Regions from separate parts of the Bacillus yunxiaonensis genome, predicted to be linked through region 1. Evidence: riboswitches for the same ligand, from Rfam matches in the RefSeq annotation. Region 1 holds a riboswitch; each other region holds the start of a gene.

Region 1 (3,158 bases):
ATGCATGGCGCTGCTAAATGAAATAAACGATGGTTGTTTATCTGAATGATGTTTTGTTATATTTGAAATCGCCTGCAAAACGGCCTGAAAAATCTCTTCTGGATCTTGTTCCGCTGTGGAAATATCCGGTGTGCGAAGTGGGTAACCAATATTCTCTGTTTGAATGACTTCGCCTTTTTCAGTAAATAATACTGCTTTGGTACTTGTAGTACCGATATCTATACCTAACATATAGCTACTCATGTTCTTGCTCTACTCCTTTAGATAACATTTGTTGTGACATCCAGAGGTCTTCAACTTTCCCTTGCACATCATCAAAGTTTTGATGTAAGGCTTTAATCATGAGGGCTCGATCCTTTGATTCGATTGCTTTTATATAAAGCTCATGATTTTTAATAATCCGTTCAAAGTCTTCGTACTTTTCCTTGAAACGGGTACGCATTGATAAAAGGATTAAGCTTTCCATAACAGGCTTTAAATTATTCCAAATCATGAGGATATGGGAATGCTCAATGGTGCGAATAATCGTTTCATGGAATAAGAGATCTTGATAAGAAAATTCATCAGCATCATGATATTTGATGGCGATTTTCATCATTTCCATAATTTTATTTAGTTCTCTTACTAACTCATTTGTGTCCATCTTTACAAGTCGCTCAAAGATAAACGTTTCTATAAGTAAACGAACATCATATATTTCTTCGATTTCTTTTTCGGTTAAACCAATGACAACTGCGCCCATTCTTTCTAAGCGAATGATATTTTCAGATGCTAGTACTTTTAATGCTTCACGAACGGGTGACCGACTTACAGAAAAATCGGCAGCTAATTTATTTTCAGATAGAATGGTACCGCTTTCAATTTTACCTGCAATAATACGCATTCTCAGTTCGCTCGCAACACGATCACCAGTAGAAGCTTTTGAAAGCCACTTTTCAGGATAAAGAAATTCCCTTGATTCCGTCATAATTCCACCTCATGTTAATCAAGTATACTTGTATACAAGTATTATAACTTAGATTTTTAATTATGCAAGCGCTTTTATGTTGTTTCGTCTAGATGCCCTTCAATACTTGTTCAAGTTTGATGAGAGTTTAAAATAATAAGGAATGATAAACAAACTCTATTTTCCAATTTATATACGGAAAATAAATACTTTTTATTAAGTGAATCTTTCATCAGTGGGGGCATCTCCTACTAATGGTTAGTTGAACTGATTGGGCACATGCCAGCGGTTATCCTCTACCTATCTTCTTTATTCCTTTTTGAATAAGGGGTTTTACTGCCAGCGAATAGCAGGATAAACGAGTAAATAAATTAGGCGGTATTTATAAGTACAGAAACACGTTGACAATTTTTAAATAGATTGATAAGGTTATAAAAAAATATTCTTATCCAGAGAGGTGGAGGGACTGGCCCTACGAAACCTCAGCAACAGGTCTGCTTAAGATACTGTGCTAATTCCAGCGGGTGATGAACCTGATAGATAGGAGGGTACGTTTTTATTTGTCAGCCACGCACTCTTTTATAGAGTGCGTTTTTGTTTTCTCTGGATAGTAGGAAGGAGAGTAAGAATGGAGAACAAAAATAGGAAAGAATTTCAAAGGAAAATGCAAGCACGTCATTTAGTTATGTTATCACTTGGTGGAGTGATTGGAACTGGATTATTTCTAAGTTCAGGTTACACGATTCAACAAGCTGGTCCATTTGGTACAATTCTTTCCTACCTGATTGGTGCACTAGTGGTTTATCTAGTTATGCTGTGTTTAGGTGAGCTTTCCGTACATATGCCTGAAACGGGTGCATTTCATAGTTATGCATCTAAATACATTGGACCAGGGACAGGGTATACCGTAGCTTGGTTGTACTGGTTAACTTGGACTGTTGCTTTAGGCTCTGAATTTACTGCTGCAGGGTTGCTTATGCAGAGATGGTTTCCATCCATCAATGTCTGGATATGGAGTGCCCTTTTTGCCATTTTAATCTTTGGATTAAATGTACTGACAGTTAAATTTTTTGCTGAATCTGAATTTTTATTTGCCTCTATAAAGGTAATAGCTATTGTAATATTTATTGTTTTAGGAGCAGCGGCAATAGTAGGTTTTGTTCCGATGGCTCATTCAAAGTCAGCGCCATTCTTTTCTAACTTTACAAGTACAGGTCTATTTCCTCATGGTGCTTTTGCCATTATAATGACGATGCTTGCCGTTAATTTTGCTTTTTCAGGAACGGAATTAATAGGAATTGCAGCAGGTGAAACAGTGAATCCAGAAACAGCGATACCCAAGGCCATTCGTATTACTTTGTGGAGATTGATTATCTTTTTTGTAGGAACGATCATTGTTTTATCTGCATTATTACCTAGTTCCGATGCAGGAGTATTAGAGAGTCCCTTTGTTGCCGTTCTTGAACGAGTTGGAGTGCCATATTCGGCAGATATTATGAATTTCGTTATACTAACGGCTATTCTATCTGCTGCAAACTCAGGTCTTTATGCCTCTTCTAGAATGCTGTGGTCGCTTGCCAATAAGAACACAATATCTCCTATTTTTGCAAAAATGACAAAACAGGGTGTTCCAATTAATGCGGTCATTTTCAGCATGTTGGGAGGAGCTTTGGCTCTGTTCTCAAGTATCGTGGCACCGGATACTGTGTATATTGTGCTAGTTTCTATTTCAGGTTTAGCAGTGGTTGTAGTTTGGATGAGTATTAGTACTTCGCAGTTCCTATTTCGCAGACAATATGTAAAAGAAGGAAATTCTGTAGATGACTTGGTCTATCGTACACCATTCTATCCGCTGGTACCAATCGCTTCTTTTATCATTTGTTTTGCGTCATGTATCGGGATTGCGTTTGATCCTACACAACGAATTGCTTTATATTGTGGTGTTCCATTTATATTGTTTTGCTACGGAAGTTATTATCTAACACAAAATTTAAAGAAAAGGGGTATAGATTATGTCCAACAAAATCAATCCAATTGATGCTATTTTATCTCAACATTCAATTATGCTGCTTGACGGAGCGCTGGCTACAGAACTGGAGTCACATGGATGTAATTTGGACGATTCCCTTTGGTCAGCACGTGTATTACTTGAGAATCCGGAATTAATTTATCAGGTTCACTCTGACTATTTTCATGCTGGAGCGGACTGTGC
Region 2 (3,158 bases), on a different contig from region 1:
ATTTTCCAAATGTATCTACATCAAATTGATGAAATGTGGATGTGTTATAAACAGGGACATTGACAGCCCCTGTTTGTTTGTCATGCTTAAAACGATTATGAAGTAAAAGCGTATCTAGTGAATAACTCATATTCTCACTCCTTCTTTTACTTGTTTTAGTGCTTGCTGTAAGTCTTGAATTAAATCATCTTGATTCTCAATTCCTACAGAGAAGCGGAGCAGACGATTACAAACACCGCGGGCTGTGCGAATATCTTCTGGTATATCTGCGTGGGTTTGTGTTGCAGGGTATGTAATGAAGCTTTCTACGCCGCCAAGACTTTCTGCAAACGTAATAAGAGAAAGAGATTGTAAGAATGGATCAATCCATGCTTCTTTTTTTAGTTTAAAAGAGATCATACCGCCTTTTCCCGGATAAAACACATCAGTTATAGATTCTTCTCCTTGTAAATAGGCAACAATTGCTTTTGCGTTTTCTTCATGCTGCTTCATACGCAGTGCCAATGTTTTCATGCCACGTATTAAAAGCCAAGAATCAAATGGGCTTAATACAGCTCCGGATGCATTGTGGTAGTGAGCAAGTTCTTCGCATAACTTTGCACCCTTAGCAACGACAAGTCCGCTCAATACATCGTTATGACCGCCTAAATATTTTGTAGCACTATGCAGGACAATGTCAGCACCTGTTGTTAAGGGTTGTTGTAAATACGGTGTGTAGAATGTGTTATCCACAATAAGAAGCAATTTGTGACGTTTTGCAACGGTAGCAACTGCTGCGATGTCCGTTACTTGCATAAGTGGATTTGTTGGTGTTTCTATGAAAATTGCTTTTGTCTTTGGTGAAATGGCCTTTTCAATTTCTTGTATATGCTGTGTATCTACGTATTTACATCGAACATCCCATTTTTGTTCGTGCTCTGTAAATAAACGATATGTTCCGCCGTATAAGTCTTCAGATACAATAAGTTCGTCACCAGAACGGAATAATGAAAGGACAAGAAGAACAGCAGCCATTCCTGAGCTACAGGCATAGCCTTGCTCGCCTTGCTCTAAGTCAGCGATTGCTCGTTCTAATAGAAGACGTGTTGGGTTTCCAGTTCGTGAATAATCAAACCCTGTTGACTTTCCAATTCCTTCGTGGCGATACGCAGTGGAGAAGTAAACAGGTGGGTTGACTGTTCCTGTTGTTGTTTCACTGCGGTTTCCAATTTGGGCAAGCTTCGTTTCAATTGTAGACATAATAGAATTCCTCCTTATACAAAATAAAAAAGCCTTCTAAGAAGAAGGCTTATATATGACAAATATAGTCTTCTTCTTATCTGTCAAATCATTTCTAAATTTGCTGGAATTAGCACCTTATTAACAAATAAAAAGCTTGTTAATGGTTGCTGAGGCGTCAATGGGCCAGTCCCTCGACCTCTCTCGATAAGAATTCGGAATATGAAGTTTTTTATTATGTTTTTTACTTTACAACAAATCGGGAAAAAAGCGCAACTATATTTTGAATAATTTTATTTTTCTTAAATTTATTTGACTTTCTCACTTTGACATGCTAAATTAATGAAAAAATTAACAAAGATTGTTAATGAGTGAACGGATAATGTTTACTTTTGGCATTCACAATAGAATGAACTCTTATCAAGAGTGGTGGAGGGAAAGGCCCTGTGAAACCCAGCAACCTTCAAACAATGTGTTTGAAACGGTGCTAAGACCTGCAGAACAAATTGTTCTGAATGATGAGAGGAGGATGAAATGCTGTCCCCCTCTTCATTGAGAAGAGGGGGTTTTTTATATTGGAAAGAAGAGAGGGAGATATGTGAAATTACTAGATTTATTGGAAAGAGGAATTGTTATTGGGGATGGGGCGATGGGAACTTTGTTGCACTCTCATGGTTTACAAAGCTGCTTTGAAGAATTGAATTTATCTGAACCGGAGCGGATTATTTCGATTCATAAACAATATGTTGCAGCCGGGGCAGATGTCATTCAAACAAATACATACGGAGCAAATGAAGGGAAACTGCGCATGTATGGGCTTGAGGATCGCGTAAGAAAGATTAACCGTGCTGCTGTAAGACATGCAAAAGAAGCAGTGACAGAAAAGAATGCAATTGTTGGAACAATCGGTGGTATGAAACACATTGGAGCAGTTACAACGACTGATATGGAACGAGAATTTATGCTCTTAGAGCAAGCAAATGCCTTGCTAGAAGAAAATGTTGATGGTCTATTATTGGAAACCTTTTATGATGAATTTGAATTGCTTCATGCAGTGAAAGTATTACGAAAGCAAACAAATGTCCCTCTTATTGCACAGCTTGCTCTTCACGCGGCTGGTACAACTCAAAATGGAAATAGTGTAGATGATGTATTGAAGCGGCTTATAGAGTATGGTGCAAATGTGGTCGGATTAAATTGTCAATTAGGGCCGCTTCATATGATTGAATCTTTTAAAACGATAGCAATTCCTGAATATGGTTATTTATCTGCATATCCAAATGCCGGTCTTCCTAAGTATGTAGAAGGTCGTTATGTATATGAAGGAAGCCCTGCTTATTTTGAAGAGATGGCGCCAGAATTTATTAAGCAAGGAGTTAGGTTACTGGGGGGGTGTTGCGGTACAACCCCTACTCATATCGAAGCGATGAAACGAGCGCTTGAAAATGAGCGTCCTGTAACAGCAAAAGAAGTTGTAAAGCGTACAGAAGTAATAACAACGAAGCGTGTACATACAGTGGATCGAATTACGTTAGCAGAAAAAGCGAAGAAAGAAACGACAGTGATTGTTGAGCTTGATCCGCCAAAAACTTTGGACACACAAAGGTTTTTTGAAGGAGCAAAAGCGTTGAAGCGTGCGGGAGCAGATGCTATTACGTTAGCAGATAATTCCTTAGCATCACCTCGTGTATCAAACATGGCGATGGGTGCGTTATTAACAAAGAACGATATTCCTGTATTAACTCATTTAACGTGCCGTGATCATAATGTGATCGGGCTTCAGTCTCATTTACTTGGATTAGCAGCGCTCGGTATGGAGGAAGTATTAGCATTAACAGGGGATCCAGCCCGCGTTGGTGATTTTCCTGGTGCAACATCTGTATATGATCTTTCTTCTGTAGAGCTCATTAAAATGATTAAAGAAATGAATAATGGGCGTT
Region 3 (3,158 bases), on a different contig from region 1:
AACCTAGAGGTATACCAAGAATTGTAGCGAATATAAGGGTAGCAATAACCATTAATACCGTATCCCCAGTCGCATCTACAATCCGCGGCCAAAATGTACTCCAATCAACTTGCACGACTTTCGACCTCCTTCAATTGAACTTGCAAGCGTAGATGCTGAATTGCCTTTTGAATTTCTTTTGCCTCTCCTTGTAGTTCAACAAGAAGATTCCCAAATAAAATACCTTGTAATTCAATAATATTTCCATAGAGTACATTTACATCCACGTGATAATGCTTAGCAATATAGGACAATAACGGCTGTCCTGTTGCTTCACCTGTAAATGTTATACGGTAAATGAGTCCTCCATTTTGAATTTTAGCGATTACACTCTCTGGTAAGTGATCATTAATAACAGACCTTACGAAGTTTTGTGTCGTTTTTGTTTTCGGTCTTGTAAATACATCAAAAATCGTGCCTTCTTCAATCACCTTTCCCTTTTCCATAACAGCAACCCGGTGACAAATTTCTTTTACAACATGCATCTCATGCGTAATAAGAAGAATTGTAACCTTATATTCTTTATTTACCTTTTTTAATAGATTTAAAATTTCTGACGTTGTTTCTGGGTCCAATGCCGATGTAGCTTCATCACAAATTAGTACATCTGGGTATGTAGCAAGTGCTCTTGCGATGCCAACGCGCTGTTTCTGCCCTCCAGATAATTGCTCTGGATAATAATTCGCCTTATCTTCTAATCCGACAAATTGTAATAATTCTGTTACTCGCCTTTTAATTTCATTCTTTGGTAACTTCGCTAATTTGAGTGGATAAGCAATATTTCCATATACTGTTCGTGAATGGAACAAATTAAAGCTTTGAAAGATCATCCCAATCCTTTGACGCAACCGTCGTAACTCTTTTGTCGATAACGATGTAATATCTTTCCCATCAATAGACACAATACCTGATGTTGGACGCTCTAACATATTGACTAAACGTAAAAGTGTACTTTTCCCGGCACCACTAAAACCGATAATACCGAAAATTTCCCCTTGCTCAATCGTTAAGGATACATCTTCCACCGCATGTACAGATTGACCGCTCGACTCATAAACTTTACTCACTCTGTCGAATGAAATCATCCTATTCCCTCCTATTTGCTGTAACAACTCCAAGTCATTCTTGAGGCAAATAAAAAATGCCCTTCTTCTTATCCAATTTCATAAGAAGAAGGGCACTTGAATATGCTACGCTCACATCTTCTTATCTTCCAAGCTCCAAAGAGCTTGCTGGAATTAGCACGGTATTCAAAAGAATCCGTTGCTGAGGTATCATAGGGCCAGTCCCTCCACCTCTCTGGATAAGAATTCATATCGATTTAGTTGTCATTTAATTAATTTTCATTATAAAACTCTGAAAAGTAAGAGTCAACTAAAAAATTAAACTTTTCAGTTTTAATTTAATGTAAATTTCTTTATCTCACATTTTTCTAAAAGGAAAACTCTCTAAAATAATGGAATAATTAAACGAATACAAAATCAAAACTGGAGGCTGTAACTGAAATGAAAACTGCTCTTTTACTCGTTGATATCCAAAACGATTATTTTCCAAACGGAAAGATGGAACTGCGAAATGCTAGCGAAGCAAGTGAATATGCAAAACGCATACTTCAACATTTCCGTGAAACAAATCAGCCTATTTTTCATATCCAGCATGTTTCCACTCGCGAAAATGCAACATTTTTTCTTCCAAATACAGAAGGTATACACATTCATGAGAATGTTCGTCCTTTGCTGCAAGAAACAGTCATATTGAAACATTATCCAAATAGTTTTCGAGAAACTTCTCTATTCCAAGAATTACAAGATTTACAGATCGAACAAGTTGTTATATGCGGCATGATGACTCATATGTGCATTGATGCTACAGTACGAGCTGCCTTTGATTTTGGCTTTACATGTACAGTGATACATGATGCATGTGCAACGAAAGACTTAATCTTTAAAAATGTTTCTATTCCAGCTGTATACATTCACAATACAATTCTAGCTTCTTTAAATGAAGTGTATGCTAAGGTAATTAGCACAGAAGAGTTTTTACAACATGAAAAATCCCTTTGGTCTTAACCAAAGGGATTTTCTTTGTATCGTTTCACTTCTCTTACTCTTCCATCAGTGGGGGTTTTCTTTATCCCCCACCTAGCTTCTGTAGAAAAGCGAAGGCGGGGGGCCCGCGAATAGCGGGACAAATTTGTATTCTAGTACATTTTCATTTCCTATAATTCTATATTCTTATTAAGGTATAAAAAAAGAAACACCGCCTTCAGCGAGCAAACTGAAAGCGGTGTCTTCTTGTCTAATCATAGATTTTCCTTCAAATTGTATTATACAGGAAATTTATAAAATTTATACAAGGAAATATGACGAATGGGTCAAATTTTCTTGTCATTTTGTGTGTTTTTTATTTAAATTAATCAAAAAAACCAAAATAAGGTAAAATGATAAAGAAGGAGGTGCAACGAATGAGATTTCCAATTCAACGAAATCCACTACTTGCCTTACTCATTATTGCATTATGCCCAATACCTTTTATTCTCTTTTTTAATGAAAAGGCTGATGTAGGCTCTATTATAATAGGTATTATCATTTTACCTATTATACTTATGCTTCTATGGGCATTATTTCATTCTTATCACGAGATTACGAATACACGTCTCGTTGCTGTATTTGGCTTTGTCAAAATTATGATTCCACTTCACGAAATAACTAACATCAGATATACATACAACTTACTTTCTGCTCCCGCCTGGACGTTTAAGCGATTAGAAATTACTTATAGCAATTATGATATAGCGCTCATATCATTACCAAAAGACCCCGATTTATTTATAGAAAAAGTACAAGAAAAATGTCCACTTCTTCAAGATCATTCTATTTAATACACAAAAAGGCCTTCTCGGTTGAGAAGGCCTTTCTTATACTTCTTATAGAGTTTCAGAAGTAGTTTTTCCTTGCATGTGTAATGCTATATAGTCAGGTCCACCAGCTTTAGAATCTGTACCAGACATGTTAAAGCCACCGAATGGTTGGTAACCTACGATTGCACCAGTACATCCACGGTTGAAGTATAAGTTACCAACGTGGAAGTCTTCACGTGCTTTTTCAATATGTTCACGG
Region 4 (3,158 bases), on a different contig from region 1:
GTGTACCATTTTCTTTCATTCCAAGTGTACAACCAACTTCGTTTGTTATTATTGTATCAGCGATTGTTTTTGGTAGTGAGACGGGTTTTCTTATCGGTGCAACAGCTGCGTTAGTTTCTAATATATTCCTAGGGCAAGGGCCTTGGACTCCGTGGCAAATGTTTTGCTGGGGTATGATGGGTTTTTCAGCAGGACTGCTGCGTCATACGTGGATGATGAAAACATTATGGGGAAGAGTTCTCTTTGGATTTATTGCAGGATTTGCTTTTAACTGGGTTATGAATTTATGGTTTCTTATTGGTTTTTTGAAAGAACTAACATGGGATACTTTTATAAAGGCGTATATTACAAGTTTTTATTTTGATCTTGCACATGCACTTTCCAATGTATTTTTTCTTTGGGTGTTTAGCACATCTTGGATTAAAATATTGGCACGTTTTAAGAAGAAGTACGGTATATTAGAATGAGGAAATGCAACGCACGTTTTCCCAAGTAAATAGGGAATAAGTTTTTCTTATAAGACATAAATATATACAGTAGGATCGCGACTTACATATTCGTTCGCTTTTTGAGACACTTCTTACATGATGTAAGGGGTGTCTTTTTTATGTATAAGTAAGTGCATTTTTAATTAACTATTTAGGAATTAGAATCCAATTCATACTTTGTTTCTCATACTATGGTACTGCACTCATAAATAGAAAGATGATACAACAGATGGATGTTGTAATAATGATATATCTATATACTGGTAGTGATAAAGAGAGTGATATTTCAGATTTCCCCCTTTTGTATATAAATTCCCTATCGTAAAATTGAGTGAAAACAAGGGGAGAGATGAGTGATAACTGTTGGCCTGGCATAATCGCTGTAACTAATTAATGTATGGGGAACACGCCCATTGCCAGTAGTTGAAATTTATTGCATTAGTACGAAGAAGGGATGTAAAACATGATAAAGAGTATATACGAAACACATTTACATGTAAGGGATTTAGAGAGAGCAATTGATTTTTACCAAAATAAACTTGGATTAAAGCTAGCGAGAAAATCACCTGAAAGGAAAGTAGCCTTTTTTTGGATAGGAGAAGATAGACGACAAATGCTGGGATTATGGGAAGTGCCAACAGATGCTTATATTCAGCTCAATCATTTCGCTTTCGAGGTAGAATTGAATTTCTTAAAACAGTCCAAAATATGGCTGGAAGAGAGAGGGATAGAAGTGATTGGAAGCCAAGGAAAAGGGAATCAAGAACCCATTGTCCAAAGCTGGATGCCGGCAGCGAGTGTTTACTTTCTCGATTATGATGGAAATAAGCTGGAGTTTATTTCTTTATTATCTGATGAACCCAATGAACTTGGATATGTACCATTTTTAAGTGAATGGGAAAAAGAAGTTCCTAATAGAAACGTTTAAAAACAAAATAAGAGTTGATATTAAGTTAATAAATAAAAAGTAAGCACGATTCATACGTGCTTACTTTTTATTTTTGGGAATTTTTCATTCTTGAGATAAAATATCTGCCGTACTATCACACTGTTGCAACGCATGTTGGACAGCTTGTAAAGATTGTTCAATGCGTTGACGATTATCTGATTTCTCGACTGTTTGCAAGGCGTTTTGTAAACAGTTTTTTGCTTCATGTAAAGCCTGGCAAGAATCTTGAACATGACCACGTGCATTTTTTTGCATGATTGCACCTCCTTTGGTCTATACATTTGTAGTATGAGCAAAACGAAACAAAATATAATAGTTTTCTAAAAAATAAATCCTGATTATTCTTATAGGAATTGACTTTTTTGGTTATATGCATTATAGTAAGAGATAAAGTGAATATTTTCTTATCCAGAGAGGTGGAGGGACTGGCCCGATGAAACCCAGCAACCGCAATGCAGGTGCTAATTCCAGCAGAACAGTTTTGTTCTGGAAGATAAGAAGGAAGAGACATGTTCCGCTTCTTCTTATCGAAGAGGTTTTTTTATTGCAAAAAAACCGATAATGAAAGATGGACAACGAGAAGAAAGGAGTGGACATAACTGTGACACTTGAGAAATATATTACGTTGCGCAGTGCAATTTACGAATATATGGAAGAACAAGAAGAGCCGATTACGTTATTGGATATTCAAGAGTATATTGCTTCTGAACATAAAGGGAAATTTGCAAAAAAGATGCTTCAACAATTTTATTTATTGCGGTTACTCGATGAACTAAAACTGGATGGAAAAATTACTTTAGCAGGGCCGCACAAATATATAATGATAAGGGGATTTGCTACATAGCAAAAGAGAAAAGAGGGAGTTGATCTCTCTTTTTTATGTTATAATTTATTTGAAAATTCACTTATTTTCGAGGTATGTAGATAAAAAGACTGTACTATGCAGTCTTTTTACAAGGAAATGGTGCTGAGTGTGTAGTGTTCAAAAATTAAATGTGCCCCGAAAGATGGGCGTTCTCGGCTAACAAATAAAAAAGACACCATCGCCGAATAGGTGTCGTTGCTTTTGTCGAAGGGGCTTGCCCTTTGACATGTATTAGAATAGCATGTGGGCCCACGAAAAGTCAAAAGGGAATTAAAGGAAAGGTGTTATTTACAATGAATATATTGATTGTATACACGCATCCAAACCCATCAAGCTTCAATGCTGCTATTTTGAAACATGTAGAACAAGGATTACAAAAAACAAGTCACTCTGTAACCGTTCTTGATTTGTATAAGGAACAATTTAATCCGGTTCTAACCTTTAACGAGACAAAAAAGAGAAGAGATTTAGTGCATGAGGAAGAAACAAGAAAATATAGGGAATTAGTTGCAGAGGCAGATTACTTCATTTTTATTTATCCAGTTTGGTGGTGGAGTATGCCTGCGATATTAAAGGGGTTTATTGACCGAGTATTTGTTTCAGGTTTTGCTTACAAATATGAAGAGAGAATGCCTAAAGGATTACTTACAGGAAAACAAGCATGGGTGATTCATACATTAGATTCTCCTTTATGGTACGCTGCTCTTTTGTACCGATCAGCTGAATGGATTGTGATGAAGAAAGGAATATTGTCCTTTTGTAGGATACATAACATAAAGCGTTCTGTATTTCAATCTGTGAAAAGTAGTAAACAAGAAAAAAGAGAAAAATGGCTGCAAAAGATATATGAGAAGGC

The links. Region 1 has a riboswitch for S-adenosylmethionine ahead of mmuP (S-methylmethionine permease). Riboswitches for the same ligand answer to the same signal wherever they lie in the genome.
Region 2: linked by a shared signal. The riboswitch ahead of WAX78_RS07425 (methionine biosynthesis PLP-dependent protein) and the one ahead of mmuP (S-methylmethionine permease) in region 1 are both predicted to bind S-adenosylmethionine.
Region 3: linked by a shared signal. The riboswitch ahead of WAX78_RS20720 (methionine ABC transporter ATP-binding protein) and the one ahead of mmuP (S-methylmethionine permease) in region 1 are both predicted to bind S-adenosylmethionine.
Region 4: linked by a shared signal. The riboswitch ahead of WAX78_RS03720 (hypothetical protein) and the one ahead of mmuP (S-methylmethionine permease) in region 1 are both predicted to bind S-adenosylmethionine.

The regions. Positions count from the first base shown of each region.
Region 1 is NZ_JBAWSV010000007.1:172,012-175,169, reverse strand. It holds gene gntK (gluconokinase) at 1-243, opposite strand, end outside; gene gntR (gluconate operon transcriptional repressor GntR) at 236-967, opposite strand; SAM riboswitch class I at 1,389-1,493, shown strand; gene mmuP (S-methylmethionine permease) at 1,575-2,984, shown strand; gene mmuM (homocysteine S-methyltransferase) at 2,959-3,158, shown strand, end outside.
Region 2 is NZ_JBAWSV010000002.1:256,520-259,677, reverse strand. It holds gene metC (cystathionine beta-lyase) at 1-130, opposite strand, end outside; gene WAX78_RS07425 (methionine biosynthesis PLP-dependent protein) at 127-1,239, opposite strand; SAM riboswitch class I at 1,313-1,432, opposite strand; SAM riboswitch class I at 1,633-1,743, shown strand; gene WAX78_RS07420 (bifunctional homocysteine S-methyltransferase/methylenetetrahydrofolate reductase) at 1,817-3,158, shown strand, end outside.
Region 3 is NZ_JBAWSV010000008.1:193,676-196,833, forward strand. It holds gene WAX78_RS20715 (methionine ABC transporter permease) at 1-115, opposite strand, end outside; gene WAX78_RS20720 (methionine ABC transporter ATP-binding protein) at 105-1,124, opposite strand; SAM riboswitch class I at 1,243-1,349, opposite strand; gene WAX78_RS20725 (cysteine hydrolase family protein) at 1,545-2,108, shown strand; gene WAX78_RS20730 (PH domain-containing protein) at 2,504-2,920, shown strand; gene pruA (L-glutamate gamma-semialdehyde dehydrogenase) at 2,966-3,158, opposite strand, start outside.
Region 4 is NZ_JBAWSV010000001.1:744,634-747,791, reverse strand. It holds gene WAX78_RS03735 (ECF transporter S component) at 1-467, shown strand, start outside; gene WAX78_RS03730 (VOC family protein) at 952-1,416, shown strand; gene WAX78_RS03725 (hypothetical protein) at 1,501-1,692, opposite strand; SAM riboswitch class I at 1,839-1,937, shown strand; partial or broken gene WAX78_RS03720 (hypothetical protein) at 2,006-2,304, shown strand; gene WAX78_RS03715 (NAD(P)H-dependent oxidoreductase) at 2,596-3,158, shown strand, end outside.